DNA from 2 places in the Paenibacillus sp. FSL R7-0198 genome. Region 1 is predicted to be linked to the other one. Evidence: a T-box and tRNA genes for the amino acid it is inferred to sense, from the RefSeq annotation. Region 1 holds a T-box; the other holds one or more tRNA genes.
The links. A T-box is a leader RNA that pairs with one kind of tRNA and senses whether it is charged. The one in region 1 lies ahead of MKY87_RS09325 (valine--tRNA ligase), so its partner is inferred to be a tRNA-Val.
Positions count from the first base shown of each region.

Region 2: it encodes a tRNA-Val, which carries the amino acid that the T-box ahead of MKY87_RS09325 (valine--tRNA ligase) is inferred to sense. The anticodon was not compared.

Region 1 is NZ_JBBOCB010000001.1:2,164,451-2,171,836, forward strand. It holds gene murC (UDP-N-acetylmuramate--L-alanine ligase) at 1-862, opposite strand, end outside; gene MKY87_RS09320 (bifunctional folylpolyglutamate synthase/dihydrofolate synthase) at 919-2,295, opposite strand; gene MKY87_RS09325 (valine--tRNA ligase) at 2,374-5,040, opposite strand; T-box leader at 5,102-5,383, opposite strand; gene MKY87_RS09330 (LysM peptidoglycan-binding domain-containing protein) at 5,539-7,122, opposite strand.
Region 2 is NZ_JBBOCB010000001.1:1,404,822-1,412,207, reverse strand. It holds gene MKY87_RS05985 (DUF6809 family protein) at 1-148, shown strand, start outside; gene MKY87_RS05980 (manganese catalase family protein) at 372-1,274, opposite strand; gene MKY87_RS05975 (hypothetical protein) at 1,536-1,844, shown strand; gene MKY87_RS05970 (DUF3889 domain-containing protein) at 1,901-2,221, shown strand; gene MKY87_RS05965 (hypothetical protein) at 2,417-2,638, shown strand; gene MKY87_RS05960 (hypothetical protein) at 2,622-2,903, shown strand; gene MKY87_RS05955 (DUF3892 domain-containing protein) at 2,979-3,215, opposite strand; gene MKY87_RS05950 (GNAT family N-acetyltransferase) at 3,329-3,772, opposite strand; gene MKY87_RS05945 (hypothetical protein) at 4,011-4,268, opposite strand; tRNA gene MKY87_RS05940 (tRNA-Val) at 4,472-4,543, shown strand; gene MKY87_RS05935 (ATP-dependent nuclease) at 6,116-7,386, opposite strand, start outside.

The sequences.
Region 1 (7,386 bases):
TGATAGCTGCCACAATCTTCTCAAATGGAATGCCTGCTTCCAGACAGGTAATCACCGTAGCCATCGCATTATAAACGTTATGCTTACCCGGCACTGATAACTCAACCGTGCCCATAGCAGCACCCTGATGATTCATCGTAAAGGAAATCCGGCGATCACCCAGTACAATATCCGTTGCCGTATAATCCGCAGCACGATCAATACCATAGGTTGTAATCCGTGACTTGAGTTCAGGCAAAATCGCTTGAACATTCTCGTCGTCAGAACACACAATCGCTGTTCCTTCCGGACGAATCTGGCTCAGGAACTGCACATAAGCCTTTTTGAGCTCCTCAAAATCACTGTTGTAATTCTCCAGATGATCTGCCTCAATATTGGTTACAATACCGAGCCATGGATGGTACTGCAAAAATGAGCCATCGCTCTCGTCTGCCTCAGCGACTACCCAGTCGCCCTGGCCTGCCTTGGCGTTGGTGCCCACATTCATGATTTCTCCGCCAATGATATATGTCGGGTCCGTATCACATTTATCCATAACAAGTGCAATCATGGATGAGGTGGTTGTTTTACCGTGAGCTCCAGCCACAGCCACACCTTTACGTTCGTTCAACAAACGTGCAAGCATCTGGGAACGATGCAGAATCGGAATGTTCAGCTCTGCAGCTGCTACCCGTTCCACATTATCAGCAGGCGCTGCCGTAGAGTAAACAACCAAGTCTGCTCCAGTGACGTGCTCTGCCGTATGTCCGATATATATTTTCGCTCCCTTGGCTGCCAACTTCTCGGTCAACTCCTGTGAAGCGACATCCGATCCGGTAACGGTGTATCCCATTTCCAACATAACTCTTGCGATGGCACTCATGCCATATCCGCCAATCCCTATAAAATGAACGTGTTCCGATGTATTTAACAAAACTTTCACCAACCTTTTTCAGAATCGGTTTGATGCAAAAGGGCTGCCCGCACATCCGCAATCAGGTACAGTGTGCCGGAGACCACCCCCAGATCTTCCGCTTCCGTCCGTGACTTCAATAGATCAAGTGCCTTTGCCCATTCGGGCTCGACGATGATTTCCAGTTCCTGCTTCGCAATGGCGGGACGTACCCGTTCGACAATCTGCAGCAATTCGGCTGCATCCATTTTGCGTCGGAAATCTGGCTCGGTCAGGATCAGCGTATCCACTAGTGGCAGTATATGCTGCAAATACGCTTCGTGATGCTTATTTGCCAACATACCCATCATCAAAATTAACTTGTTGTGAGGATAGACATCCGTAATGCTCTTGGCCAGTGATTCTGCCCCTTCCGGATTATGTGCTCCATCGAGCACAATTCGGGGTTCATCGACGACTTTTTCGAATCTTCCTGCCCAGAAAGCATTCTCCAGTCCAAGTGCAATATCGTTGTCATCCAGCATAAATGCCATGTATTGTCTAAGCAATTCAAGCACCATAAGTGCGGCCGCTGCATTGTCACATTGATGTGAGCCCTGCATGCGTATGCGAACGTCCAGATCACGAAACGGGCCTGTAAAATGAAAAGATTGTCCGTTCTCATTGCTGTCCAGTCTATGATAAGAGAATTGATCTCCAGCCAAATACACGCTTGATTGAAGCTGCTGTGCTTTCTCCTGAATCACCTTCACAGCTTCGGGTTGAGTCGCGCAAGTCACAACGGGTACTCCCGGCTTGATTATACCTGCTTTTTCCCCAGCAATCTGCTCAATCGTATCTCCAAGCACATCCGTGTGATCCATACCAATGTTGGTGATGACGGACACAACAGGTGCGACAATATTCGTTACGTCCATCCTTCCCCCTAGCCCCGTCTCCCATACCACAACGTCAGGGTAACACTCCTCTGCATAGTACAGAAGCGCCAGAGCCGTGGAAACCTCAAACATCGTGGGTGATCCAAGCGGAGTGGAGGCCATTTCCATGACCAGTGGATGTAATCGGTTCGAGAGCTTAAGCAGGATTTCTTCAGGAATATCCTCACCGTTGTATTGAAAACGGTTTGTAAACTTGGTGATATACGGCGACGTAAAGGTACCTACATCATATCCAGCCTGAAGAAGCACTGACGTCAAAAAAGCGCAAGTCGAACCTTTGCCGTTCGTTCCCGCGACATGAATAAATTTGAGACGTTGGTGTGGATTGCCTAACATGGACATCAGACTCTCGATTCGTTCCAATCCAGGTCGGATGCCAAAAGGAATAAGGCCATTGATCCAGTCCACGGCCTCGTTATACGTAAGTAAAGGAGCTGCTGCATCTGTCCCGTCTAATTCCGTCATCTGATTCACCTTCGGTCCCGAGTTTGAGTGAAAAAAGCGGCCGGATGGCATAATGGCTCTCCATCCGACCCAAATATATTAACCTTTAAGTTCCTTGATTCTTGCAATCACTTTATCCCGTTTATCGGAATAATCTGCTTGCTTGGCGCGCTCTTCCTCAATAACTTTGGCAGGAGCTTTGGCTACAAAGCCTTCGTTCGCCAGCTTTTTCTCTACACGGAGAACTTCGCCCTCAAGATTCTGCAACTCTTTCTCCAAACGAGCCACTTCCTGCTCAATATCAATAAGACCTGCGAGCGGCAAGTATAGTTCTGCCCCCGTAATGATCGCAGTCATCGCCTTATCCGGTGAGCTTAGATCCAGCCCACTATCGAACTCGGACGTATTACAGAAACGTTTGATGTAGTGACTGTTACGCTCAATGATGCTGGACGTCTCAGCACTATTTGCTTTGACCATCAACTCAATCTTTTTGCTCATCGGCACGTTCACTTCTGCACGAATGTTTCGAACTGCACGAATGGTATCCATGAGCAGGTTCATCTCGGCAACAGCCTCTGGGTTCTCAAGAGCAGGATCATATACCGGCCATGATGCCAGCGTAATGGTCTCACCTTCATGCGGCAGATGCTGCCAGATCTCTTCGGAGATGTATGGCATAAACGGATGAATCAGGCGCATGGTCTGATCCAGCACATAAGCAAGCACGGATTGTGTTTTCTTCTTGGCAACCGGATCTTCCCCATAGAAGGACAGCTTAGCAAACTCGATGTACCAGTCACACAGGTCATCCCAGATAAAGTTATACAACACACGACCCGTTTCCCCAAATTCATACGCTTCGATTAGACGCGTAATATCGCGGGAAGTTTCGTTCAGACGGTGCAAAATCCAATAATCCGCTGTACCAAGCTCTCCACTGATGTCACGTTCCTCATAGGTGAATCCTTCCAGATTCATCAATGCAAAGCGCGAAGCATTCCAGATCTTGTTGGCAAAATTACGAGCCTGCTCTACCCGTTCCCAACGGAAACGGAGATCCTGACCTGGCGTGCTGCTGGTTGAGATCATGTAACGCATTGCATCTGCGCCATATTTCTCAATCACATCCAGCGGATCTACGCCGTTGCCCAGTGATTTGGACATTTTGCGTCCATCTGCATCACGAACAAGACCATGCATCAGCACATCCTTGAACGGAATCTCATCCGTGAATTCCAGTGCAGTGAAAATCATACGTGCAACCCAGAAATATATGATGTCATACCCTGTCACAAGTACACTTGTTGGATAATAACGTTTCAGGTCTTCCGTATCTTCCGGCCAGCCTAGTGTGGAGAATGGCCATAAGCCGGAGCTAAACCAAGTATCGAGTACGTCTTCATCCTGTCTGAGCTTGCGTCCAGCATACTCTGGCAGCGTTGTTGGATCTTCAGCAGATACGATGATTTCACCCGTTTCTTCATCATACCAGGCGGGAATACGATGTCCCCACCACAGTTGACGGGAAATACACCAGTCACGAACGTTTTCGATCCAATTCAGATAGGTTTTCTCAAAACGATCTGGAACAAAATTAACTCCTTCGCCGCTCTGTTGTTTCTTAATCGCTCTCTCTGCAAGTGGCTTCATCTCAACGAACCACTGTGTAGACAGATACGGCTCAACAACAGCTCCGGTACGCTCACTGTGTCCAACCTGATGCGTGTGATCCTCGATATTGATCAATACGCCCTGCTCTTTCAAGTCAGCAACAATCTGCTTGCGGCAGTCACTACGATCCAGTCCCTGATACTTGCCAGCCTCAGCATTCATTGTGCCGCTCTCATCCATTACCGTAATTTGAGGCAGATCATGACGAAGACCTACTTCAAAGTCATTTGGATCATGCGCAGGCGTGATTTTAACAGCACCACTTCCGAACTCTTTATCCACATAATCATCAGCGATAATTGGAATTTCGCGTCCAATGATAGGCAGTACAAGTACTTTACCAATCATATCTGCATAACGCTCATCCTTCGGATGAACAGCAACCGCTGTATCACCCAGCATCGTTTCAGGACGCGTTGTTGCCACTGTAACGTAGCCACTTCCGTCTTTGAGCGGGTAACGCAGATGGTACAAGTGACCCTGTACCTCTTTATATTCAACCTCAATGTCGGACAGAGCTGTCCGGTTCACCGGATCCCAGTTGATGATGCGTTTGCCTCGGTAAATAAGGCCTTTTTCATACAGCTGAACAAATACTTTGCGAACCGCTTGGGACAGACCTTCATCCAGCGTAAAACGTTCACGTGAGTAATCAAGCGACAATCCCATTTTGCCCCATTGCTGACGAATGGTAGTGGCATATTGGTCTTTCCAGTCCCATACTTTCTCCAGAAACTTCTCGCGTCCCAGATCATAACGAGTCAGACCTTCTTCACGCAGCTTCTGCTCCACTTTGGTTTGGGTAGCAATACCTGCATGGTCGGAACCCGGAAGCCACAGTGCATCATAACCTTGCATCCGTTTGGTGCGGATCAGAATATCCTGCAGTGTAAAATCGAGCGCATGCCCGATGTGCAGCATCCCGGTCACATTTGGGGGTGGAATTACAATCGTATACGGCTCGGCATCTTTACGTTGACCGGCTTTGAAATATCCACGTTCCATCCAGGTGGAGTACCATTTATCCTCTGCCGCCTTAGGATCGTAAGTGGTCGGCATTTCTGTTGCAGCTGATTTTTTTTCCTCAGACATGTGTCATTCCTCCGTTACTTCATCATCTTCGCCAAAAAAAACAAAAAAAACCTTTCATCCATCAAAGGACGAAAGGTTAGCTTTCGCGGTACCACCTTTGTTTCACGCCTACAGCAAGATAGACTTCACCCTCTGTACATGACGTGACACTTCAAGCAGATAACGGCTGCTACCGGCCCATCCTACCTCAGAAATAAATGACGATAGATCTCATTCATCCCTTGTATTCAAACAGGCAACTCCCGGGCGACTTCGATCAGTTGGTTCCTGCGGAATCTCACAGCGCTGCAATTCCACTCTCTGAAAGGTCATACTGTCTACTACTCCCGTTCCACGTTGTTCTTCAAAAAACCTACACACATCATACCTTGCTCGTGCGCGATAGTCAACCTGACAACAGCGGATAAAGAGCGCTGGAATGCAGGTTTAGGACGAATCATGCAAAAACCCGCAATCCTCAAGGGGATCACGGGTCGTAACGAAGGCTTTAACTACGGATTAAGGGATGTACAATATCTGACCTTCTTCCACAACCTGCTCAGATAATCGGTTATACAACTGAAGTTCCCTCGTGCTCAATTGATATCGATCTGCAATGGCATCCAGTGTATCTTCTCGCTGAACGATGCACAGTTTCACCTTGCGGAATGGGGTCTGGTCCACGATCGTTCCCAGGAACAGGTTCTTCCATTCCACATCATCAGCTGGATACGTTTCTTCCTGTACCACACCCGCAGGAACTTCATCGCCTCGCTCCACTTCAGCATCGCGTGCCGCTCTGCCCGAGGATAACAAGGAAGAGATACCTACGCCCTCTTCTTGCCGTGGTGCGGATTCCTTTTTGCTGCCAAAAGCAACCTTCAGCTCCGGCTTGTCTTCCGTCTCAGCCACAGGTTCAGGAACAAATGCTTCGTTCTGCACGAACTCGTCTACCCCAGTCGCTTCAAAAGACGGTCGGTCTTCCTCAGCATTGTCTGGTTCGGACGAAGCAAATACACCTTGCCAGTTCTCCGCCTGTGATTCGACCGGGACATCGGCAACAGCCTGATTCTCCTGCTGAGGTACAGATCTCGCTGATTCGAAGTGCCATACCTCTGGTTCGTCCGGTACATCCGGTGCTGCCAACTCATTAGATGATTGAGCTGCAGGCTCTGAGACTGCTTGATCTCCACCTCTCAAGTTCGCAGGCAATGCATTCACGGAAGGCTCGGACCAACCCGAAGACTCATCTTCCAGAGGCAGCAATGGTTCTGACTCAGGGTAAGAAGCTAATCGATCTGCGGTCTCAGCCATAAATGACGAGATCGGAGAAGGTTCGCTGTATTGCTCATGAGATGCCAATTCATCTCCATTCGCTGTCAGAGATGCGGGATCTTCGTTTGCATCAGGTTGTCTGTTTTCGTTAGTGTACTCCGCATTTAGCTCCTCAGATTGAAGTGGCTCGGCCGATGACGAATCCGCATATTCTTGCTGCCATTCTTCGCTATTCCTTAATGTCTCTTCCCTTGTGGACAGGTCAGCGAATTCCGGAGCACCATATGCAAGTTCTGCTGCATTCGCAAGTCTCTCTTCCTCACTCCGCTGGAGCAGGTACTCTTGTGCAAATGTGTTGGGGTCGCTGCCTGTCTGTGCTGCTTCATCGGAACGGTTGGATTGCTGAGCATCAGGTGAATGAACAACTGTAAACTCATCTGCTGACCACACTTGTGGCTCTTCAACAGGAAAGCCCTCGATGCCTCGCAACGACAACACGCCTGTAATGTTCAGACTGCGATTGGATAACAGATCCACGTCAAAATTTTCGATCTCGATGGAAATATCCTCAATCGATCTGACCCGATTCAGCGGCACCGTGATCTCCACAGGAATGAAATGTTTGAGCTCCTCTGAAACCTCATTTTCTCCTCTGTACGCACCTGTAAGTAAAAGATGTCCTCTTAATGTGGCATGATCATCCTGCCCTATGACTTGAATGCGCGGGTATAGTTCAATCTCCTCCAATTCTTCAATCGCAGGGACTCCCTCAGACAAATGAACGCGCTCATAAATATCGAACCGCAAACCATAAGGTTGATTCAACAAAGGTGGCGTCCTCCTTTCGGCATATGTTCACCATGATCCTTCTCATGGGACTGATCCATGGTCCAAATCCTTCGTTACCCATCTATATGCCTTGAATGAGATGAGCATGCCACCTTTTGAAAAACCTTGTTATATATGTTCAACTCATGGATATTTACACTGTCACTCCAATGACAGAACAACCTTCCGATCACTGTTTCCCCCAGATTTTTTTGATTCCCTTCTTCAAAGGGAAAATCTAGGGATAGCTTATGCTTCCGAAGC
Region 2 (7,386 bases), 760 kb from region 1:
CCGTGAGCTTGAACAGTTATTTGACTTGTGTGGCAGATGTGAGGGCATGCATACGGAAGCAGCGTTTGCACAAGGTTTTCGTCTGGGTGCCAACATGCTAATTGAAGTCATGAGTCAGCGTGAGGAATCGATGTTGGAATTTAACTAAGTTTAACGATGTGAGTAGAGATCAGATTTACTTTTACAGCTAAATTCTCAGGAAATGACGTGCATATAACATACTCATTTTTTATCATAAAATTGTATCAGAAGTTGATTATAACAAAGCCCTCAAATCCTCTCTGCATTCAGCAGCAGGGTTCGAGGGCTTCACTTAAACATAGAGTTAACAATTTATATCTAGGGAAAGAACCTGTTAAACAAATTGTTCCTTAATCCGCAATATTCCCCGCCATCTTCAGACGACGCGCAATTTCCTTAAAGTCTTCTTGCGAGATGCCCGGTGCGAATTCTTCCTCGACCGCAGGAGCTTCTGGAATCGGGAATCCTTCAGGTATCCCTTGGATGACTTCAAGAGGTTGTCCATCTTCGGGGTGAGTACCTTTCCAGATCTGGCCAATCGTGTTGAAATCTTTATCACTATAGGTGTACAGCTTGGTGTGTACCCCTTTTTCTTCATATTTGCGAGCCTCGTTGAAGGCTTTGTTGTTCAGTGAAGGAATAGGAACCAGCTTGGTCACATTTACGCCAGTTGCAATCTCAAGCGCCTTTGCATAAGCAACCACATGCACACCACCGCGAACAAGCAGGTAACCAACCACTTCCCGGGCGGCCGGATGATCCGTCATTTCATACACTTTCATTTTATGGGTACGGGCGCCACATTCTAGGAAGAAGTTATGCAGCAGGTCCTCGACCAAGTTGCCACTGTTGAAGACGTTTGCTCCCGTCCAGGGATTACCCATAGAGTCAAAAGGCATTGCGCCTTGTGCACCTGCCAGATAGTGATACGACAGACGAGCATCTTTCACGGAACCAAGCGGTGTATCGTCGGGTTCTCTGTACTCGGTTGAACCTCTGAGGCACTTGTTAATGCCATGAGACACGAGCTCAACATGACCCAATTCTTCGGCCGTAATACTCATGACCAGGTCATAAAAGGGCTTCAACTTTTCTTTGGATCGAAAATTAAACGATTGATAGAGGTAGTTGTTCAACGTTGACATTTCTCCGAATTTGCCGCCGAGTAATTCTTGTATGGCTGCCGCAGCATTCGGATCTGGCTTCTCGACATTGGGAATCTCAATTAGGATTTCATCCAAGCGTTTGAACATTCGGGTGTAACCTCCTCAAATTGGTATTGCAGATCGTGTAGGGTTTCAAATCGTGAAGTCACTCTGTCATGGCCTATTACACGTCTGTTGGGTTTTTTAAACAAAAAATCAACCAAATGGGACTTAAGCATCGCATAACGGATGCCCCAACTCTTCTCCCATTTGTTATTTCCAATACGGTCAAATTTATGTATAATCAAACATTCAAACGAGTCTTCACGTACAAGAGAAGAGAGTCATGAATCGATAAAGGAGTAAGAGATGAACAAGCGTTGGATACAAAAAGTTGGGATTGTAATGTTTCTAATGATTCAGATGTACATAAGCAGCGAGCCTGCCACAGCATATGTCGTTACAAACGAAGTTCAGGTGGATGAAGAAACACGGCAGTTACTTGAAAAGAAATACGGATTGGATCGTCCTCAGGAACCACAGACTCAACAACACGTTCTCTCGGGTGACTGGGGAATGAGTTTCCGGGCGGAGCCTCCTGATTCGTTTGACCGACTTGTTCATGTAGTTCCTTTTTCCCTACGGCCACTGGCCTGGATCTTTCGTTTATTCGTGTAAAATGAAACCCGGACGGGCAATATAACAGAAACATATTGTCCCAAGGAGTGAGTAAAATGAGAATGCTCATCGTTACCGTCATGTCGGTAGTTCTGAGTTTAGCCGGAATTACATCAGGCACAGGCGCCGCCATCCCTGATTATGCGAAGTGGGGAATTATTGCGGTCAAAGAAACACAGACCAAGTATAATGTGGATATTTTGGACTATAAGCATATCGGTCGTACTTCTCTAACAGCGGATCAATCACGGGAACAGTTCAAGCTATGGGTTCGTGCGAAAGACGGCAAACAATTTGCAGTTTATGTGAATGTCGATTTTAATCCATCTACACAGCAATTAAAGAAAGTACAATTTTCGGAATCGGATCGACACTGATCCGCTACTGAACTAGGTCATTACAAGTCACGTAGTTATATGAGCAGCATTATTAGAGAAACCAGACTGCCTTAATCATTAAGGTGAAAGTCTGGTTTTTTTATTTTACAAAATCCTTTTTTTACTATTGAATAAAGAACTTATGTTCGCATATAATATGAAATACAAACAAACGTTCTTATCGGAGGGATGATTATGCTAGGGAAATATATTGGCCAGATGGTGGAGCTTGTCTACATGGATCGTGCAGGGCAGATAACGCAGCGACAGATTCGAATTAACAGTGTACGTGGCGGGATGATTAGAGCATCAGCGGGAAAAGAAGGCTCACCCCGAACCTTTCTGGAGCAAGGTATTCTGGCATGGCGTCCTGTTAAGGACCTGAATGGGGAGGTAAAGTATGCTGAACGACTTTGAACGCAAGATTTTACGTATTATGGTGAACTATGCAGGACAACGGCGCAGGCTGCCGCGTATGGATGAACTGGAGACCAAGACGGGACGAAGCAAAGCTTACATTCATGAGTCATTGCTGGAGCTTGAACGCACCGGGCACATCGCGTGGGAGAACCGATCTAGTCTTGAAGGGATACAGATTTTGCAGGCATGGGAACAGGCACAACAGCCGATTCGCAAAAGCCAACCTTCCGGTGATTCCGTAAAATATTTTACGGACTATTAATTCTAATAAGAAAACGCCAACCCGGATATCCGGATCGGCGCTTACTGTGTCACACATACGACATGTGCATCTATTTTAGAAATGGGGAAGTTGGTCCAGGTTGTTGGTTGGGTCACCGTCGGCATCGCCGCGAATGTACATTTCGCCATCCTTGCCTTTAAATACATTCACACCGGCAATAGCGCCAGCCTTTACTTCTGCAAGTGCCTGCTGATAATCCAGTACACGTCCTGCTGAAGTCTGAAAAGCTGTCAGGTCACCGTCACCATTTTTCTGTACGGCTGTGAAACTCTCGCGTGTTGTTTGATCCATGATGTCACACTCTCCTTATATGACGAGATAGGAATCTGTATACCTGATTAGCCTATCCGATTTCCTCGGAAGTATGCATCATATGCTGATAAAGACCTGCCAACGCCGAGGGTTTACAGGCTCTTTCTCATACGAACATGCAGAATATCTGCATCATAAAAAGGTTCTTCTGAAATCACTTCATAGCCCAGTTTTTCATAGAATTTCTGTGCCTGACATTGCGCATCCAGTACAGAATAGGTTAGGCCGAGTTCACGTGCCAGCTCCTCCATCGCGAGCAGAAGCACTCGTCCATAACCAAATGAACGATGAGATTCAAGCACTGCGATCCGCTGCATTTTGGCCGTATCCTTGCTGTAATAGATCAGACGTCCTGTGGCTACAGCTTGGCCATCCGTACTTAACAATACATGATGCACATCCGGACTGATGACATCATATTGATCAATCTCAATCTCGGCAGGCACCTGTTGCTCGATCACAAAAACGTGATGGCGAATTTCCAGGGCTTGCTTCAGTTGTTCTTCTGTCGATACATAACTAATCTCAGCTGCCAATTCCATTCCTTCTTTCTGCTCTTGCGCGACATATCAGACTGAATTATACAAAAAAATGTTTTTCCTGTATAGTGAAGTCTGGAACATATTGGGAGAGGAGGCGGTAGTGATGGGCATGACAGGCATCATGGTAATTACATTGCTAATGTCGGCGGGAATGATTACTCTGTTGTATTACGTTACGAAGAAAGCATACTCACGCAAGTGGGATGAAGATGAGTAATTCACCTGTTAACCTTCACGGCAAGACTTCACTGCTTCCTCGCGGAGAATACACATCTTGAATTACAGATTTGGAGTATACGTCCAGCCAGACCGGCAGAGATTCACCATTTTCATTGGGCTGTTGTAATTGTTGGAATTGAACCGTATGTTCATCCCTCTCCAAGCTGCAACCAGTAACGTTTGTACTGAGAATCACAAGCCCAGCAAAGAGAAAGAAGCATTTGGTAAATGTATATTTATTGGGTTTTGACCGTTTTGTTAAGTTTCTCATAGGGAATTCACCTCGTGTTGAAATGGTAATCTTTCCTTTATTGTGCACCATTTCGGGTGAATTATAACCAAATAAATCATTGACAATGAACACGGTTACTTGATATGATACTGTTACTTGATTGGGAAACAATTATATATTATGGTCTGTTAGCTCAGCTAAGTTTAGTAGTATGGACTCGATGGATACATCTTAATTATTACAGGGCGATAGCTCAGCGGGAGAGCATTATCTTGACAGGGTAAGGGTCGTGGGTTCGATCCCCACTCGTCCTATATGTAAAATTAAAGGCAACTTCTTTTGAGAATTATATCTCAAGAGGAGTTGTTTTTTTATATAATAATATGGCTACCTCCCATAATATGTGTAGGTGGTTTTTGTTAAATATACTTAATGGTACAATTTGGATGAAATTAAGCAGTGAAGAAATAAAAATTGTCTTAAGAACTCCTTCATAAGAAGAAGACATCTATAGAAGACTTGTATTACGCTGTAGCCGATGATAATTACAATGAAGTAGTCCATTTGTAGGATCAAGGAGCCGTTCCTGCCAATTCTTCATCAATAATAGCGGCTACTCGTAATAAAAACGCTGCTTTGATAAGTCTCTTAATTCAGTCCGGTGCTGATCCAGATTACTTTTTCAGAGAAGAACCCCCATTGTTCATACTTGTTCAGGATGATGAAGTAGGGAACCTCTTTATCATCACCGCTCCAAATTGCAGTAGAATTAGGCTTAATTAACAAGATCAAGCTATTGCTAAAACACGGTGCTGACAGTAACAGGTTTGTCGAAGGAGAGAAGAGTCTACTTAAGATTGCTGAGGAATTAGGAGATACGGAAATCTATCGAATGCTCAAAGAACAGGAACATTGTTTAAGAAGGACGTTACAAAATCTGCCTTCATACAATAAATAGAATGTATCTGAGAATGAATCATTTTATTGTTATAAGCGGATTAAAAAATTGTAATTATGGCTTTTTGCAGGATTTGTTTAGGTCTATCGGGGAGAACAGAGTATCTACTAAAACTTACTACCAATGTGGTGCTAAAACTCAATTTTTCTTTAAACATTGGTATCATATGTACTTATTCATAGGATCATAACGAAGTGAACGTGGGTAATGTCTTCAATTGACCATGATTATTTATTATTGAACCGATTAAATTAATTAGAGCGGATACTAAGTTGAGTAGAGTAGTAATGGAAACAGCGGAGCGGATGAAAGGTTCCTTTCCGCTGTTTGTTTTTTTAGAACTTGCCGCTAGGCCGGATATTCCAAAAAGGCTCATTATTAAATTTATGTTTCAAGGATAACAGCGAAGCCATCATCTTAAACTATTAAAGTATAGGATTACTATTGTTCGTAAAAGAAGTTGCATTGGATTTAATTTAAATTAAAGATTACTAATCGACCACTATTAACTTCTGCAATGATGTTCACGATAGTTTTGATATACCGCAGAAGTAAATACTTCATTGCATCTTTTGCATTTGTATGATTCTACCATATCATTTGCACCACAACGTTGACCAACGCAAAAATCTCTGTCGCATAAACAATTGACACCTTTACTATGAACTTTAACATCATCATTTTGTTTGCATTTAGGACAATTATCCATTAATTTCACTCCATTATTTTCTTTTTATATTTATATACTTTACAAATTAAATTTTGTGTACTTAATATGGATCTCGATCTATAGTAGGCTTGGTTCACATGCTGTGATTTTATAACGTCATTGCGTTAATCAACATTTCATTAAATTGTACGAAAAACACTGATTCAGGCAGAAAGCTTCTTTTTAGAGATTCGACTTACCTCAACTGCGTCATTTTAATTACTGTTTATTCTCTTCAACTACAGCAATCATTTTTTCTACCCAAAAAGTTTTGAGGTATTCTTCTTTCATCGGAGCCTCCCACTCACTTAAGGCTTGATTTAACTCAGGCCAACCTTGTCTTTGGTAAGTGGGTAATAACGTTTCAATGGAATGATCAATCGGATTATCGAGGTTAAGAGCGAAAGCACCCTTTATTACATTTATAAATCTTTCTGGTAGTTCTTCTAAAGACTTTTCTCTTAAATATTCATAAGCTGAGAAAGATTTAGATGAACCTTTTTCATAGTCATTTGGCATCTCTGCTTCAAATGTATGTTGAAATACATATTTTCTGTTACCTCTTGCAAGTGCCAATTGCTCAAGTTTGTGATTAATTGTTATAACGGTCTTTAACGCAGAAGGGCTTCTTCTTTGTCCTTTTGAGTTTAATTCAGTAATGTCTAAATCATGTACGACTGAGTAATCAATACCGAAATTATTTAAAATATTGAGAACAATATACATTGTTGCTTTACCTGCACAATTTACCACAGAAGTTCTATTAAACATCTCTTGTGTTAGGATTCCGTTTTCAACTAACTTCTCACCAATGAGTTTAAATGCTACGACTTCTGTGTCACCTTCAACCAAGATTGCTCGATCTGCGAAAAAAACTTCGTTGATGTATGGATTGAACTTCAATAAGGCCTGAAAACGTTGAACATCATCTGCACCCATGTTGTAAATATCAGAACTCACTTGTGCAACATTAACCATCTTATAGCTATCTAACGACAATTTTGCTAACGTCCTATTTGGTTTTGACAAATCTATAAAGTTTGGTGAGTGGGAGGTTGCAATTACTTGGAATAAATTATCATCTGCGAGTGAATACAAGGTATCTTTGAAAATTTTCGCAATTTGCGGGTGAAGGTACAATTCAGGTTCTTCAATTGCAATAATAAGTGATCTTTTATATTGAGACTCCTCTTTTTTGTCAGTTGAGTATTTATTTTTAAACTTTCTAAAACCTTTAAGTATTGACACTATGAAGGTGCGTTGGACACCATTACCTTGAAATTCAATACCGGTTTCTATACCATTATAATTAAAAAAAGGACTGACACTAGTACTAACAATTTCGTCTATAGGTTTAACATTAACTTTAAAGTTTATCTTTGTTGAGGTTACATCATTTAGAAAACTCTGAACTTCAGACTCAAAATATTTTATCTTTTGGTCATCATGTTGATTGATTTTATTTTGAAGTAGTCTAGTTTTTTCTTCTG